DNA from 4 places in the Aeromonas sp. HMWF016 genome. Region 1 is predicted to be linked to each of the others. Evidence: riboswitches for the same ligand, from Rfam matches in the RefSeq annotation. Region 1 holds a riboswitch; each other region holds the start of a gene.
What was found. A riboswitch is a leader RNA that binds a small molecule or an ion and turns the genes downstream of it on or off. The one in region 1 is predicted to bind cyclic di-GMP.
Positions count from the first base shown of each region.

Region 1 (3,701 bases):
AGAAACTGGATGATCTGGCCAGCAAGACCCTGATCGTTACCACCGGCACCACGGCCGACATCTGGCTGACTCGCAACCATCCGGAGTGGAAGGTGCTCAAGTTCGAGAAGAATACCGAATCTTTGCAGGCGTTGGCGCAGGGCCGTGGCGACGCCTATGCCCAGGACAACCTGGTACTGTTCAGCTGGGCCAAGGAGAACCCGGGCTATCGGGTACTGCCCGAAAAACTGGGCTCGGAAGATCCGATCGCCCCGGCGGTGAAGAAGGGCAATATCGAGCTGCGTGACTGGGTCAACGACCGTCTCGCCAAGCTGGGGGAAGAGAAGTACCTGCTGAAACTCTATGACCAGTATGTGCGTGACAAGCTGAGCCCTGATACCGATCCGAATGATGTCATCGTCGAAGGAGGAAAATGGCAGGGTTAATGGACCAACCCTGTTTCGAAGAGTGTGTTGAGTGTGTGAAGTAAGTGAAGTAAGTGAAGTAAGTGAAGAGTGAGGTCTTGGTTCCGTTGGTATGCAAACCGTAAGGTTTGATTTTTCCGGGCGTCCCCTGCTAGAGAGGACGCCCTTTTTTATGTGCCCAAGCGTGGATTAGTGCACTTCATCCCACGCCATCTGCCAGTGGGAGCCGATGCCCGGCTCGTACTGGGTAGCGGTGGTGGTCCACTGCTGGCAGTAGCCGCTGTAGGGGAAGGGCTTGCACTGATAGACCTTGCCATTTTTCGGCTGCTGCACCTTGGTGCCGGCGGCATAGGATTTGAGCGAGTTCGGGAAGACGAAGTCGTATTCGCCGCTGCTCTGCTCCTTGAACATCAGATCCATGGTCTGCTGGATGGTCTCGCCACCCGCTTTCGGGGTGGCCTTGATCACCAGCTGGTGGTGACCTGCCTTGAGCCCTTCCAGCGCCATGGTGAAGGTGTGGCTGCTCTCCTTGATGTCGGCACTGCTTTCACCCTTGGCAACGCCGCCATGGTCATAAAGGGTGTTGGTGACGGCCAGATCGCCCTGCGCGGTGACGGTGAAATCGAGGGTTGCCTTGCCGTTGTCCAGCACATAGTCGCTGGCCAGACCGCTGACGCTGATGCTGTCCACCACCGGCGGTTGCAGCTGTTGCAGGTCAATCTCGACCCGTTCCAGCTTGCTGTCTCGCTTCAGATAGACGGGGTTCATACCGTAGACCGGATTGAACTGGCCATCGGCTCCTTGCTGGCCGGCGTGGATCAGGCTCTGCTCGGCGTTGATCTTGCTGGCGAGTGCGTGGGCCCAGCTGTTCTTCTGGCCCTGCTCGGCTGTGGTTATGGTCAGCACGGTCTGCAACTCGGGGCGCTCGCCGTTGGCATCGAATACCCGGGTCATCGCCTTGTCACCCACCGCGAGGTCGATGGAGGGGTAGATGGTGCCTGCCTGGCTCCACTCCAGCGGCGGCTGGCTGCCATCTTTGAACTTGGCATCGATGATGTTGTAGAAGCTGTTGCTGGTGTCGCCTACTTCCCACACGCCGAGGATCACTTGATAACCGGTGCGCTCCGGCAGGATACAGTTGTGGGTTACCTGCTTGGGCGGCTGCACCATGTTGCCGTCGATGACGCAGAAGGGGGTCAGGTCGAACGAGGCGCGGGTGAGCGGCTGGTTGGGGTTCCAGTCCTGCTTGGTGAGGTAGTAGCGCCAGTTGCGGGTGACGTGGTTGGCGGTGAAGGTCCAGCTGATGGCGAAGGGGCCTGCCTGCACGTCACGCTTGGTCCAGCGATCGCTGGTCTGGATGTTCAGCTCGCTCCAGCGCGGGCTGCCCGCCGAAGCGATTTGACCATCCTGCGGGCCGGTTTGCGGGAAGCCTGAGGGGCCCTCCACGCTCTGGGGCTCCCACTGCACGCCGCCACACTGGCTGTTGCCGCCGGTTTTGCACAGGTAGTTGCGGCTCTCGGGCTGGCTGATGTAGCCATGAGCCAGGGCGCTGCCGCTGGTCAGCAGTGCCAGCACCGCTGCGATGTGATTGAGTTGGATTTTTGCTGCCATACATTCCTCTGTTCGATAGATGTGGGCAGTCAGTTGGCCGGGGAGTTCCCCGATGCACACTTGCGTGTGGCAACCCCGCTATCCTGGACAAAACGTCTGTAGACCGGAGGCTTTGCGTCCCGACCTTTCGGTCAGTTTGCCAAATGACTAGATGGTTACTGATGGGCCAAATGTTTGGCCATCAGCATTGTGTACCGCATTGATTAATTATTTGAAGTTAAATGTTTAAATGCACCGTTCAACGGCACATGAATCATTCTAACTGACTGTTTTTAAATTGTTATCTTATTTATGAATGGCGTCGAATGCCGTTGAATATGCCGATAAGGTGCATGCTTCTTGCGTGTTGTCGGCGTAAAAAAACCTGCCAGCTGAGCTGGCAGGTTGGGTGACAAGGCGACACGGGTTGACGCCATCAATGACGGGCGCGCTGCTCGCCGGAGGGGGGAGATACGGGGGCCATCATCGGCGCAGTGGAGGACTCCTTGCCCAGTTTGAACACCGCAAGCCGCTCATCCAGGCTGCGGGAGAGACCGGCCAGCAGCTCGCTCTCCTGCGCCAGTTGCGATGCCGACTGTGACATTTCCAGCGCCGAGTCGTTGATGCCGCTGACGTTGCGGTTCATATCCTCCGCCACCATGCTCTGCTGCTCGGCGGCGGTGGCGATCTGGGTCGCCATGTCGCTCACATGCTGGATGTGGTTGACGATCAGGGTGAGATCCTGGCCCGCCTGTTGGGATTGATCGACGCTGCTCTCCGCCAGCTTGCGGCTGGCATCCATGGCATTGGCAGCGCTAACTGCACGTTGTTGCAACTGGGCAATGGTGCTCTGGATCTCCTCGGTGGACTGGCGAGTGCGGCTGGCCAGTTGGCGCACCTCGTCGGCTACCACGGCAAAACCACGGCCCTGCTCGCCGGCGCGGGCTGCCTCGATGGCGGCGTTGAGGGCCAGCAGGTTGGTCTGATCCGAGATGGCACTGATGACAGCCGTCACCTCGCCGATCTGCATGACCCCCTCTTTCAGCTGATTGACCTGTTGGGTCGCCTGCTCCACTTCGCTGGCGAGCGCCTTGATACCGTTCACGCTGGCGTGCACATCCCGGTTGCCGAGGCCGGCCTCGCCGGTTGCTTCCTGGGTGTCGCGCGCTGTGTTCTCGGCATGGCCCGCTACGTCAGAGATGGTGGTACTCATCTCGTTCATCGCGGTGGCGAGCTGGGCCAGCTGATCCCGCTGGTTGGTGACCGCCTGATTGGTCTGCTCGGCGGAGGCGGCGATGCGCAGAGCGGCATCGGCCACGTTGCGGGCCCCCTGGCTTGCCTCCAGCAGCGCGTGGCGGATGGCATCGAGACTCTGGTTGGTGCAGCGTGCCACCATGCCCAGCTCATCCTTGCCCTGCACCGGAATGGTAACCACCAGATCGCCCCTGGCGACCCGCTGCATGGCGTGATTGATCTGGTTGAGCGGGGAGACGATGGAGCGGGTGATGCGCCAGCCCAGCAGTCCCATCAGCACAATGACGATGGCGGTGGCACTGCCCATCTTCATGTATTGGGCCCATATGGTCTGGTGGATGTCCTGCAGCAGCATGCCGGTGCCGAGGATCCAGCCCCAGGGTTGATAGCCAGAGACCATGGAGAGCTTGTCAGCGGTTTCCCCGGACGGGCCGGTCCAGATATATTGCAGGG
Region 1 covers NZ_CAWNWX010000035.1:41,073-44,773, forward strand. The annotation lists gene AACS24_RS05085 (transporter substrate-binding domain-containing protein) at 1-425, shown strand, start outside; gene gbpA (N-acetylglucosamine-binding protein GbpA) at 594-2,015, opposite strand; cyclic di-GMP riboswitch class I at 2,081-2,166, opposite strand; gene AACS24_RS05095 (methyl-accepting chemotaxis protein) at 2,431-3,701, opposite strand, start outside.

Region 2 (3,701 bases), on a different contig from region 1:
CCGCAGATGCAGGCGTCGGCCGAGCTGATTGCTCACACCGAGCGGCTGCTGGCAGGGGTGTTTGGCACCTCGTCGGCACGGCTGGTGCTTGCCTCTGCCCTGCAAGGGCGCAACATGCAGCTCGAGGAGATCGCCACCATAGTGGACGAGGCATCCGACGTGTTTCGCTTCAACCGCGGGCTGCTGCAAGGGGCGATCGAGCATATCGGGCAGGGGATTTCGGTGGTGGATCGGGAGCTCAAGCTGGTGGCGTGGAACCGGCGCTACATCGAGCTGTTCCACTATCCGCCCGGGCTTATCCAGGCGGGGCGCCCCATCGAGGAGATCATCCGCTACAACGCACAGCAGGGGCTGTGCGGCCCCGGCGATATCGAGGAGCATGTGGCGCGCCGGGTCGCTTTTATGAAACGGGGCAGTGCCCATATCTCGGCGCGGGAACGTCCCGATGGGCGGGTGATCGAGATGCAGGGCAATCCCATGCCGGCAGGCGGTTTTGTCATGACCTTTACCGATATCACGCCATTCCGTGATGCCGAGCGGGTGCTGCGCGAAGCGAACGAACATCTGGAGGCGCGGGTCGCCGAGCGTACCCGCGAGCTCTCCGAGCTCAACCGCCAGCTGCTGCTGGTCAACCAGCAGGTGGAGCGGGCCAATCAATCCAAGAGCCGTTTTCTGGCTGCGGTCAGCCACGATCTGACCCAACCCCTCAATGCGGCCAAGCTCTTTACCTCCTCCCTGCTGGAGATGCTGCCTGCCGAAGAGGAGCCAGCCCGGATCGCCCGCCATATCGACGATGCGCTGGGGGCGACCGAGGATCTCATCAGCGATCTGCTCGATATCTCGCGCCTTGAGGCGGGCAAGTTCAAGGCCAAGAAACTCGACTTCGCTCTGCACGATCTGTTCGACAACCTGAAGGCGGAGTTCGGGGTACTGGCACAGGCGGGGGGGATCCACTTCTCGGTGGTGGAGAGCAAGCTGGCGGTGCACAGCGATGTGCGGCTGCTGCGGCGGGTGCTGCAGAACTTCCTCACCAACGCGTTTCGCTACAACCCGGGCGGTCGGGTGTTGCTCGGCTGTCGCAGGCTGGGGAGCAAGATCCGCATCGAAGTGTGGGACAACGGCCCCGGCATTCCGCAAGACAAGCAGGAGGCGATCTTCGATGAGTTCTCCCGCCTCGATCACTCCCGCACCGCCAAGGAGCAAGGTCTGGGTCTGGGGCTCGCCATTGCCCGCGGCATCTCGCTGGTGTTGGGTCACCAGCTCACATTGCAGAGCTGGCCGGGCAAGGGATCGGTCTTTGCGGTGACACTCAATCTGGCCACCCGGCCGGTCACGGCCCATCAGCTGGCGGCGCCAGTGGTGCGTGACAGCCAGCTGGAGGGGGTCAGAGTGCTCTGCATCGACAACGAACGGGATATTCTGATCGCCATGAGCACCCTGCTCGGACGTTGGGGCTGCGAGGTGCGCTGCGCCGTTGATCTGGTCGATGCCGAGGCGCTGGTGGCAGAAGGGTTTGTGCCGCGATTGGTGCTCTCGGACTATCACCTCGACGACGGCAAGACCGGGCTGGAGGCCATTGCCGCGCTGCAGCAGGCGTGTGGTGACGAGCTGGGGGGCATCATCATCAGCGCCGATCGCAAGAGCGAGTTGCAGGCGCAGATCCGCGAGCGGGGATACGGCTACATCAGCAAGCCGGTCAAACCGCTCAAGCTGCGCGCCTTGATGAACAGCTTGTTGTTGCCGGTGCAGTGAGCCAGCTCACAAAATTAATCAAATGCTCGAGGGAGGGGAGTGGCGCGAAAGGGGAAGGATAGAGGCTGATGTCAGAATAATCCTCACCATATCGAGCCAGTTCCCCTGAAACGAGTCCCATCACCTGTCATTTTTACTAGGTAGCACTTCGCAAATCGCCCCCCTATAGTCGGTGTGCGATTTTTCTTGTCGCGAATGAAGTGTGTTAAGGGCAAACCGGTCGAAAGGCCGGGACGCAAAGCTTCCGGTCTAAGGGTCAGCAGTACCTAAGATAGCGGGGCCACCACAGGTTGTTGCGCTCCTTTTGCCAAGGAGGAGCACTGCTGTCTGCGTTACCTGTCAGGCGCGTCGCCCTTTTCGTTGCAAACAATAACGAAATAGGGAAATACAACAAATGCCAAGTCCAAAACCAACCATGCTGGCCCTTGCGGTCGGTCTTTTCTGTACCTCTGCCGCCTATGCGGCTGCGCCCGGTAAACCCACTATCGGCTGGGGCCCCACCAAGTTCGCCATTGTCGAAGTCGATCAGGCGGCAACCTCCTACAACAATCTGGTCAAAGTGAAAGATGCCGCCGATGTGGAGGTGAGCTGGAACCTCTGGAGCGGTGACGTTGGCCAGACCGCCAAGGTGCTGCTCGATGGCAAGGAGGTGTGGTCAGGCCCCGCCGCCGCGGCAGGCACCGCCAAATTCAAGGTGAACAAGGGGGGCCGCTACCAGATGCAGGTGGCCCTATGCAATGCCGATGGCTGCACTCTCTCCGACAAGAAGGAGATAGTGGTCGCCGATACCGACGGCAGCCACCTGGCGCCGCTCAAGGCTGCGCTGCAGGAGAACAACAAGCCCTACGCCAACAAGTCCGGCAAGGTGGTCGGCACCTACTACGTGGAGTGGGGCGTCTACGGGCGCAAGTTCACCGTGGACAAGATCCCGGCCCAGAACCTGACTCACATCCTCTACGGCTTTACCCCCATCTGCGGCGGGGATGGCATCAATGACAGCCTCAAGGAGATCGAGAACGGCAACAGCTTCCAGGCACTGCAGAGAGCCTGTGCCGGCCGGGCCGACTTCAAGGTGGCGATCCACGATCCCTGGGCTGCCGTCCAGATGCCGCAAAGCGGCCTGACCGCCTATGACGAGCCCTACAAGGGCAACTTCGGCGCCCTGATGGCGCTCAAGCAGGCCTACCCCGACCTCAAGATCCTCCCCTCTGTCGGCGGCTGGACCCTCTCCGATCCCTTCTACTTCCTCGGCGACAAGAGCAAGCGCGATACCTTCGTCGCCTCGGTCAAAGAGTTCCTGCAGACCTGGAAATTCTTCGATGGCGTGGACATCGACTGGGAGTATCCGGGCGGACAGGGCGCCAACCCGAAACTGGGCAGCCCGAGCGATGGCGCAACCTATGTGACCCTGATGAAGGAGCTGCGCGCCATGCTCGACGAGCTGGAATCGCAGACTGGTCGCAAGTATGAGCTCACCTCCGCTGTCGGCGCCGGTTACGACAAGATTGAAGATGTCGATTACCGCGCGGTCCAGCAGTACATGAGCCACATCTTCATGATGACCTATGACTACAACGGCGCCTGGAGCAATACCGAGCTGGGTCACCAGACCAACCTCTACGCGGCGAGCTGGGATCCCAACACCAAGTACACCACCGACAAAGCGGTCAACCTGATGCTGGCGCAAGGGGTTGACCCCGGCAAGCTGGTGGTCGGTGCCGCCATGTATGGCCGTGGCTGGACTGGCGTGAGCGGCTATCAGGGCAACAACCCCTTCACCGGCAAGGCGACCGGCAAGGTGAAAGGCACCTGGGAGGATGGCGTGGTCGATTACCGTGACATCGTCAACAACCGCATGGGCAGCGGCTGGGAGAAGAGCTACGACGATGTGGCCGAGGCTCCCTATCTGTTCAAGGCTTCGACCGGCGATCTCATCACCTATGACAACG
Region 2 covers NZ_CAWNWX010000114.1:92,006-95,706, reverse strand. The annotation lists gene AACS24_RS20035 (hybrid sensor histidine kinase/response regulator) at 1-1,752, shown strand, start outside; cyclic di-GMP riboswitch class I at 1,953-2,040, shown strand; gene AACS24_RS20030 (glycosyl hydrolase family 18 protein) at 2,147-3,701, shown strand, end outside.
Region 2: it holds a riboswitch for cyclic di-GMP, as region 1 does, so the genes downstream of both, AACS24_RS20030 (glycosyl hydrolase family 18 protein) here and gbpA (N-acetylglucosamine-binding protein GbpA) in region 1, are expected to answer to the same signal.

Region 3 (3,701 bases), on a different contig from region 1:
TCCTCGTCACGACCGACAAAGAGAGTGCGTTTGGGAATGGCGAGATGGACGCGGGCACTGCGCACCGCATCCAGCGAAATGATGGTGCGCGCCAGTTCGCCTTCCAGCGCGTGGCGATAACGGGCCCCCTCCATAAACTCACTGGTGCCGAGGCCGGTGACATTGTCCAGCCCCTCCAGACCCGCCGGCATGGCCGCTCTCACCCCTCTGGCCGCCAAGGCCATACGAACATGGGCCAGCTGATTCTCCGGCACCAGGATCTGGCCAGAGCTCTTCTCCAGCCGGAACGGCACCTGCTCCTTCTCCAGCATCTCCATGATGTTGGCGGTATCGTAGAGCTCCTGCTTGCCGTACAGGGGGACGTAGTTTTTGCTGGACGTCCACAGAATGACGACGATTGTGCCGGCAACGATGGCAGCCAGCAGGGCAATGGTCAGGATCGATTTATTGTCACGGGAGAGGCTGCGCCAGTTGCGAAGGCCCTCCTGCACGCGTGTTCTGAAGGAATCCGAAGCCCCTTGCGGGGACGTTACCAGTTCAGTCATCACTTACCTCAGAGCGGCATGCGCATAATGTCGTCAAAACCGGTCATCAGCTTGTTGCGCACCTGCATCAGGGCTGAAAAGCTGAGACCCGCTTTCTGACTGGCCACCATAGCCCCGACCAGATCATCGCTCTGGCCGGCATCAACAGCCGTCATCATGGCTGAAGCCATGTTCTGCTGTTCGTTGACTCTGCCGACAACGTCGCGCATGGCGTCGCTGAATGACACATTTGAGAGATCGTTGGATTCGATGGAAGGAGCCTGAGTGGCAACTCGTTGCATCTCCTGCATCTGCTGCAAAAGCGTTGCCTGTGATGACATCATTTCAATCTTCACGCCGTTATCCCTTAGTTTTGAAGCTGCTGCTCGATATCAATGCCCTGCTCACGCATCGCCGCCAGCTTGTATCTCAGAGCCCGGGTGGTCATCCCGAGCGCTTCTGCCGTGCGGGTACGATGGCCACGGAAGCGGCGCAAGGTCTCTAGTACAAATTGAAATTCTGCGTGCCGACGCGTCTCGCTCAACCCTTCCGGGGCGGAAAGGACTTCCGCCAATTCATGTTCGGGTTCCGCGACATAGCTGGGCAGCATCAAATCGACCGCTTGAATATGCAATCCGCGAGCCATGATTAATGAACGTTGAATGACGTTATCCAGCTCCCTGACGTTGCCCGGCCACTGATAAGCCAGCAGTTGCTTGCGGGCACTCTCGCTCAGGCGATATCCCTGCTGAGGCGCATAGCGTTCGATGAAATATTCAGCCAGCGGCAATATGTCATCAGGACGCTCGCGCAGTGCCGGCCAGTTCATCGGCAACACATCGAGGCGATAGAAGAGATCTTCCCTGAACTGGCCGGCAGCCACCAGATTACGCAGATCCTTGTTGCTGGCGGCGATGATCCGCACATCCAGCGCGATGGTCTGATGGCTACCGAGGCGCTCCACCTCACGCTCCTGCAAAACTCGCAACAACTTCGCCTGCAGTGACAGGGGCAACTCGGAGATTTCGTCGAGCATCAGGGTTCCGCCCTGCGCCTGCTCGAACTTGCCGGGCTGCGAACCCGTCGCACCGGTGAAGGCCCCCTTGTTGTGGCCAAACAGAATGGATTCGAGCATGGACTCGGGAATAGCGGCGCAGTTGATGGCGACAAACGGCTTGTGAGCACGGCTGGACATCTCGTGGATGTAACGCGCCAGACGCTCCTTGCCCGTTCCCGACTCACCGCCGATAAGAATGGTGGCAGCCGTTTTGGCTGCCCGGCGGGCAAGCTGCAACACTTGCAGGCTCATGGTCGAGACCGCGATCAGGTCTGGAATGGCCTGCCGCAGACGCAGTGCGCCCTTCACCACATCCAGCATCTGCTGCCCCCCGAAGGGCTTGATGATGTAGTCAATGGCACCGGCTCGCATCGCTTCTGCCGCAAGATAGGCCTGACGCTCATTAACCAGAATCACGCAATCAATGCCGCTAAAATCATGCACCAATTGAGGACCTACTTCGGTCATGAGATCCATATCGAGCAGGATTAAATCAACGGAACGACTGCCGAGAATTAATCTCGACTTGCGAATAGAGTCACAGCGGGAAACAGCATATCCCTGTGCAGCCAATATTCCTTCAATATCGTTCCCATCGACCATAGATGAGCTGATTAACAATAAATGGGGATCTTTCCCAAGACTGGCTGGTCTTGAGCTTTTTTTGATAGATACATCCGAAAGCATATGAACCCGAACCCGTGATTGTGGATAAAACAATCAACAGAACTGAAATGCCGAAATAAAAGACGCACAGGTACGCAGGCACTTCTAACGAGCACCTGCATCAAACCAGTGTTATATCAAGGCGGTAACAATGGCCTTGGCAACCCCGCTATCATGAGCATTCCTGCTTTTAGACCGGAGGCTTTGCGTCCTGACTTTTCAGTTCAGTTTGCCTTTTTCATGCGACTGCCCGTATTTGGACAAGACAGCACCAAATTAGTGGTGACTGCTGAGTGACACATGCGAATTTTTATATTTGTTATTTATCTTTGACGACCAAATGCGTCAAAAACAGTCACATCATAACGGCTTACAATTACAATTCAAGTAGATAGGCGGAATATATTCTTCCCATTTGCCTATTAACATGGCAGCCCTGTTTCAGCCTAGCGTACCAATAACCTCCACTCTCAACTCTTCCGGTATTTCATTATATGAGAGCACTTTGAGACCTTTTGCAAAAGATCGGGCATAACGCGCGATCAAGGGTCTAAGTTGTGGCATCACGACCAGTACCGGGGCATATCCTTGCTGCTGCAGCTGCTCTTTAACCAGCGGCATATTTTGCTGCAGCTGTGCCAGCAGTTGCGGATCAACCGGAAAACTGTCCAGCTGGATTTTCCCCTGCTGCTGCGACTGGTTCATAGCCGCCAGCAGGGTCTGCTCAAGACGGTCATCGAGCGTGAAGGTGGCAAGCACATCACGGCTACCGATCGCCTGTCTCACAATCTGGCGCTTCAAGGCACAACGAACATCGGAAGCAAGCAGCACGGGATCCTTGGTCAGCTCGCTGGCATCGAGCAGGGTCGTCGCCACCGTGCGTATATCCGTCAGGCTGACCTGTTCCTTTAGCAATTGCCGAAAAACTCGCAACTGCTGCATCTGGGTCAGGGCCAGATTGAGCTCTTCCGCCAGACGGGGCGACTGGGCCGCAAGATGTTGCCCCAGCTTGCCCACCTCGTCATGGCCAAAGAGGGCATCAAGCTGCTCACGCAGCAGCTTGCTGGCATGGGTCGCAATCACCGTTGCCGAATCCACCACCGAATAGCCAAGATTCAATGCCTTGGCCTTGTTTTCCGGTGAAATCCAGACTGCGCTCATGCCATATGCAGGATCCTGGGTCAGCTCGCCATCCAGCGAGCCATAGGTCTCGCCGCTGCTGATGGCCATCAGACGCTGACAATCGACATTGCCGGACGCCAGTGCCACACCGGAGAGCTTGATCCGGTACTGATCGGGCTGCAGCTGCAAATTGTCGCGAACCCGGATCTCGGGCAGCAGAAAACCGTACTGTTCCGATAGGGTTTTGCGAATGCCGCGCACCCGAGCCAGCAGCTCGGCACCTTTGTCAGCTTCCGCCAGCGGGACCAACCGATAGCCCAGTTCGATGGCGA
Region 3 covers NZ_CAWNWX010000082.1:128,649-132,349, forward strand. The annotation lists gene fliFL (lateral flagellar M-ring protein FliFL) at 1-536, opposite strand, end outside; gene lfiE (lateral flagellar hook-basal body complex protein LfiE) at 554-880, opposite strand; gene lafK (lateral flagellar response regulator transcription factor LafK) at 892-2,154, opposite strand; cyclic di-GMP riboswitch class I at 2,404-2,491, opposite strand; gene lfhA (lateral flagellar biosynthesis protein LfhA) at 2,689-3,701, opposite strand, start outside.
Region 3: it holds a riboswitch for cyclic di-GMP, as region 1 does, so the genes downstream of both, lafK (lateral flagellar response regulator transcription factor LafK) here and gbpA (N-acetylglucosamine-binding protein GbpA) in region 1, are expected to answer to the same signal.

Region 4 (3,701 bases), on a different contig from region 1:
TCACCGGATCGTAGGCGTAGTCACCCGCCATCTCCCAGAACATCACGCCACCCAGACCACGATTGACGATGTAGTCAAGCTTGTGACCCATGGACTCCTCATCCTCGGTGGAGAGAAACACCTTCTTCTCTTCGTTCCACAGCCAGGGGGCATGGGCCTTGTCGTCGTAGTAACGGACATACTTGCCCTGCATCACGTGGGCCGGATTGTTGGGATCCAGACCCCAGGCCTGACCGTAGCTCGGCATGGTGGTGATCCCCAAATCGGCTGCGTGCTCCAGGTTCTTGGCATGCCACATGGGGACGGCGCCACCGCCGATCTCCTTGCCGTTCTTGTCCAGATCGTGCCAGATGTTGTCGATACCGACCGCACCGTTACCGCACGGAATAGTGCCGCCACCGGTACCCGGCTGACAATCGCTCTGGCTCGGCAGTGCTGCCTTGCCACCCAGACCGTGAGTGCCACCGCTGACCCCCTGCCAACCACGGGTGTAGTAAGGCACGCCCACGTTGATCTTGCCGGCCGCCAATGCGCCACGGAAGTAGTGGGCAGACCAGGCCGCGTTGAGGTAGCCGATACCGCCAAACTGGCTCTGGGTATAAACGCCCCAGTGGGCAAGTTCGGCATCCGCCTTATTGTCAAACAGGGCGGCGTTGTGACCGACAAAGTGGTTCCAGGCACCGTGGAAGTCGTAGGTCATCAGGTTGACGTAGTCGAGGTACTGGGTGACCTGGAAGTTCTCCATGCCGCGCAGCAGATAAGCCGAAGCCGGCGAGGCGATGGTCAGCATGTACTTGCGGCCATCCTCGCTGCCCGCCGTATCCAGCTTGCTGCGCAGGGTTTGCATCATCACCTTGTAGTTGGCAAACAGCTTGCCGCGGCACTGGTTGGAGAGCGGGAAGTCGTTGGGGTTGCCCGCATCCTTCATGGAGGTGGGGTATTCGTAGTCGATATCGACCCCGTCAAAACCGTACTGACGGATAAAGCTCACCGCCGAGCTGGCAAGCGCATTGATGCCGTCGGTATTGACCGAGCAATCGCCCTTGGTGGTGGCGGTGTAGAAGCCGCGCGTATCGGCCCAGCCCCCGACTGAGATCAGGGTCTTCACGTCCGGATACTGCTTCTTGAACTTCGACAGCAGGTTGAAGTGGCCCTTGTAGGCGAACTCCGGATCCATCTCGGCACCCGGCACGCCATCCCAGGTCATCTTGGTCGCCGAGTCATCCACCTTGATGGTGTGGCTCTGCTCGTCCACCGCTGCGAAGGCGTAGTTGATGTGGGTGATCTTGCTCCAGGGGATATCGCTCACCAGATAGGCGGGCAGGCCATTCTTGCCGGTGCGCCAGGAGGTGAAGTAGCCGATGACCCGGCGAGCATGGTCATCACCCATGCACTCGTAGCCATCCGGGCGGTAGATCTGGCGGATATCGCAGGAGAGGTTGCCGCCGGACGGCGGCAGTGCGGCCTCCTCGACAGTGACGCTCACTGCCGCTGACTCGCCTACCAGATTGCTCTTGTCAGTGGCAACCAGCTTGAGGGAGGCACTGCCTTTGGCATCGGGCGTCCAGTTGACCTGCCAGGGGGCGGCATTGTCTTCCCCTACCTTCTTGCCATCGACAAACAGCTCGACTTTGGCCACATCGTTGTTGGCATCAGTGACGTTGCCGCTCACCGCCACGCTGCGACCCAGCGTTACCTTGGCACCACTGGCCGGGCTGCTGATGCTCACCTTGGGCGCCTCTGGTGCTACCACGGCGGCAACGTTGAAGCTCGAATCCGCCTCGCTCAGTACCTTGCCATCCTTATCCAGCGCCCGCGCTTTCAGGGCGTGAGCCCCAACGCCTGCGGCACTCCAGCTGGCGCCCCAGGGCGAGGCGCTGGCCGTGGCCGCGAGTTTGCCGTCGATAAGGTATTCCACCCGGGCCAGCGCAGTGACCGGGCCACTCAGGGTCACCGCCAGCGCCACGCTGGCCCCTTCGTTGAAGCTGGCACCGGCAGCCGGCGAGCTGACGGCCACACCGAGCGCCGGTGGCGGTACTTCGCCGCCGTAGAGCTTCCAGGCATCCGCCCAGACCACACCGACACCGGGTTCATAGTGATAGGGTGATGCCCCGCACCAGCCCGAGTAGGGGAACTCTTTGCATTCATAGAGGGCGCCGGCATTGCTGACGATGTCACCGGCTTTGTAGGCGGTACCGGCCTTGTAGGCAGGATAGGCTGCCTGCGCCCAGGCGGGCATGGCAGAGATGGCCACCAGCACGGCAAGCCGGCTGGGCCTCAGGAACTGTTGCATATTGTTATCTTCCTTGTTTTGTCTTGGCATTGGTGACCAAGGCAAAGCACAAGCGCAACCTGCATGAAGGGAGGGAGACTACCGGCCATGGACTTGCCGCACACTGCCTCTTCACCCAGGGAAACCCCGCTATCTGGATCATTATCTGATCGAAAGACCGGAGGTATTGCGTCCCGGCATTTCAACCGGTTTGCCCTTTACCTGGGTTCCGTGAGGAACAAACCGAGTATAGAAAGCATGCAGCCGAGTCTCAATCTTCATTCTCGGAGAAAAATATGTGGTTGCCAGCAGGATCACACTTTCCCACCACGACAGCAGTTAAGTATTTTGTCAGTAATTTCAAAGTGTTAGCCAAGTCAAAAAACACCAACGCGAGCTCATTTGTATCCCTATAATGTGCGTTGGCTCACTGGTGTGACATGCCAGAAATGTGACAATGCGCGCCCTTGGTCAACGACCAGGACTATGGAAACACTGGCAAAAATAAAAAAGGAACTCTTATGAAAGGTACTCGCACCCTGCTGTCGCTGGCCGTGGGGCTGGCCCTCACTGCCCCCGGCGCCCACGCCGCCTTCGTCTGCCCCGCAGATCCGGCGCAACTCACCCCGATCCCGACCATTCAGGGAACAGGATCAGGGAGCCCATTTGCTACCGACACGGTGACCGATAAAAACGGCAACATTACGGGAAAAATCAGTCCGGGTACCTTCATGGTACGCGGTGTCGTCACCACCCTCGGCCAGAGCCTGACCAAAGGCTTCTATCTGACTGATCCGGCGGGAGATGGCAACCCGGCCACCTCGGATGGCATCTTCGTCTATCTCAATGACAGCAAACTTGCGGCCAACTACCCGACCCTCAAACCGGGGGCAGAAGTTTGCCTCGAAGCCAGGGTCGAGGAGTACTACGGCGGCACCCAGCTCAAACCCACCTTCGAGGCCAACAAGGCCCGCCTGCAGGTCACAGCGCAGGGGCTGACGGTGCCAACCAGCGTATTGCAGGTCAATGAAGGGGAGACGCTGGCGCAGGCGCTCAATCGCCACGAAGGGATGCGGGTACGGCTCGACAGCAGCAGCGATCTCCACCTGACCCGCAACTACGGTTTCGACTACAAGGTTTATCGCAACAACGTCGAGCTCTCCCACAAGGCGCCACTGCTCAAGCCGACCCAGATCCATGTTGCCAGCAGTCCGGCAGCGGTCGCTCTGGCCGCCAAAAATGGCAGCAACCGGCTGGTGGTCGAGTCTGATTACAAGGCGCCGGATGGCGTACTGCCCTGGTTCCCGGGCTGGGATGCCGATCAGGGCTATCTGCGTATCGGTGATCAACTGACCGGGCTGGAGGGGGTCATCGTCTACAACAAGGATGCCTTCCGTCTGGTGGTACCGAACGATGTCACCCTGAGCGC
Region 4 covers NZ_CAWNWX010000114.1:79,473-83,173, forward strand. The annotation lists gene AACS24_RS19985 (glycosyl hydrolase family 18 protein) at 1-2,293, opposite strand, end outside; cyclic di-GMP riboswitch class I at 2,410-2,498, opposite strand; gene AACS24_RS19990 (ExeM/NucH family extracellular endonuclease) at 2,794-3,701, shown strand, end outside.
Region 4: it holds a riboswitch for cyclic di-GMP, as region 1 does, so the genes downstream of both, AACS24_RS19985 (glycosyl hydrolase family 18 protein) here and gbpA (N-acetylglucosamine-binding protein GbpA) in region 1, are expected to answer to the same signal.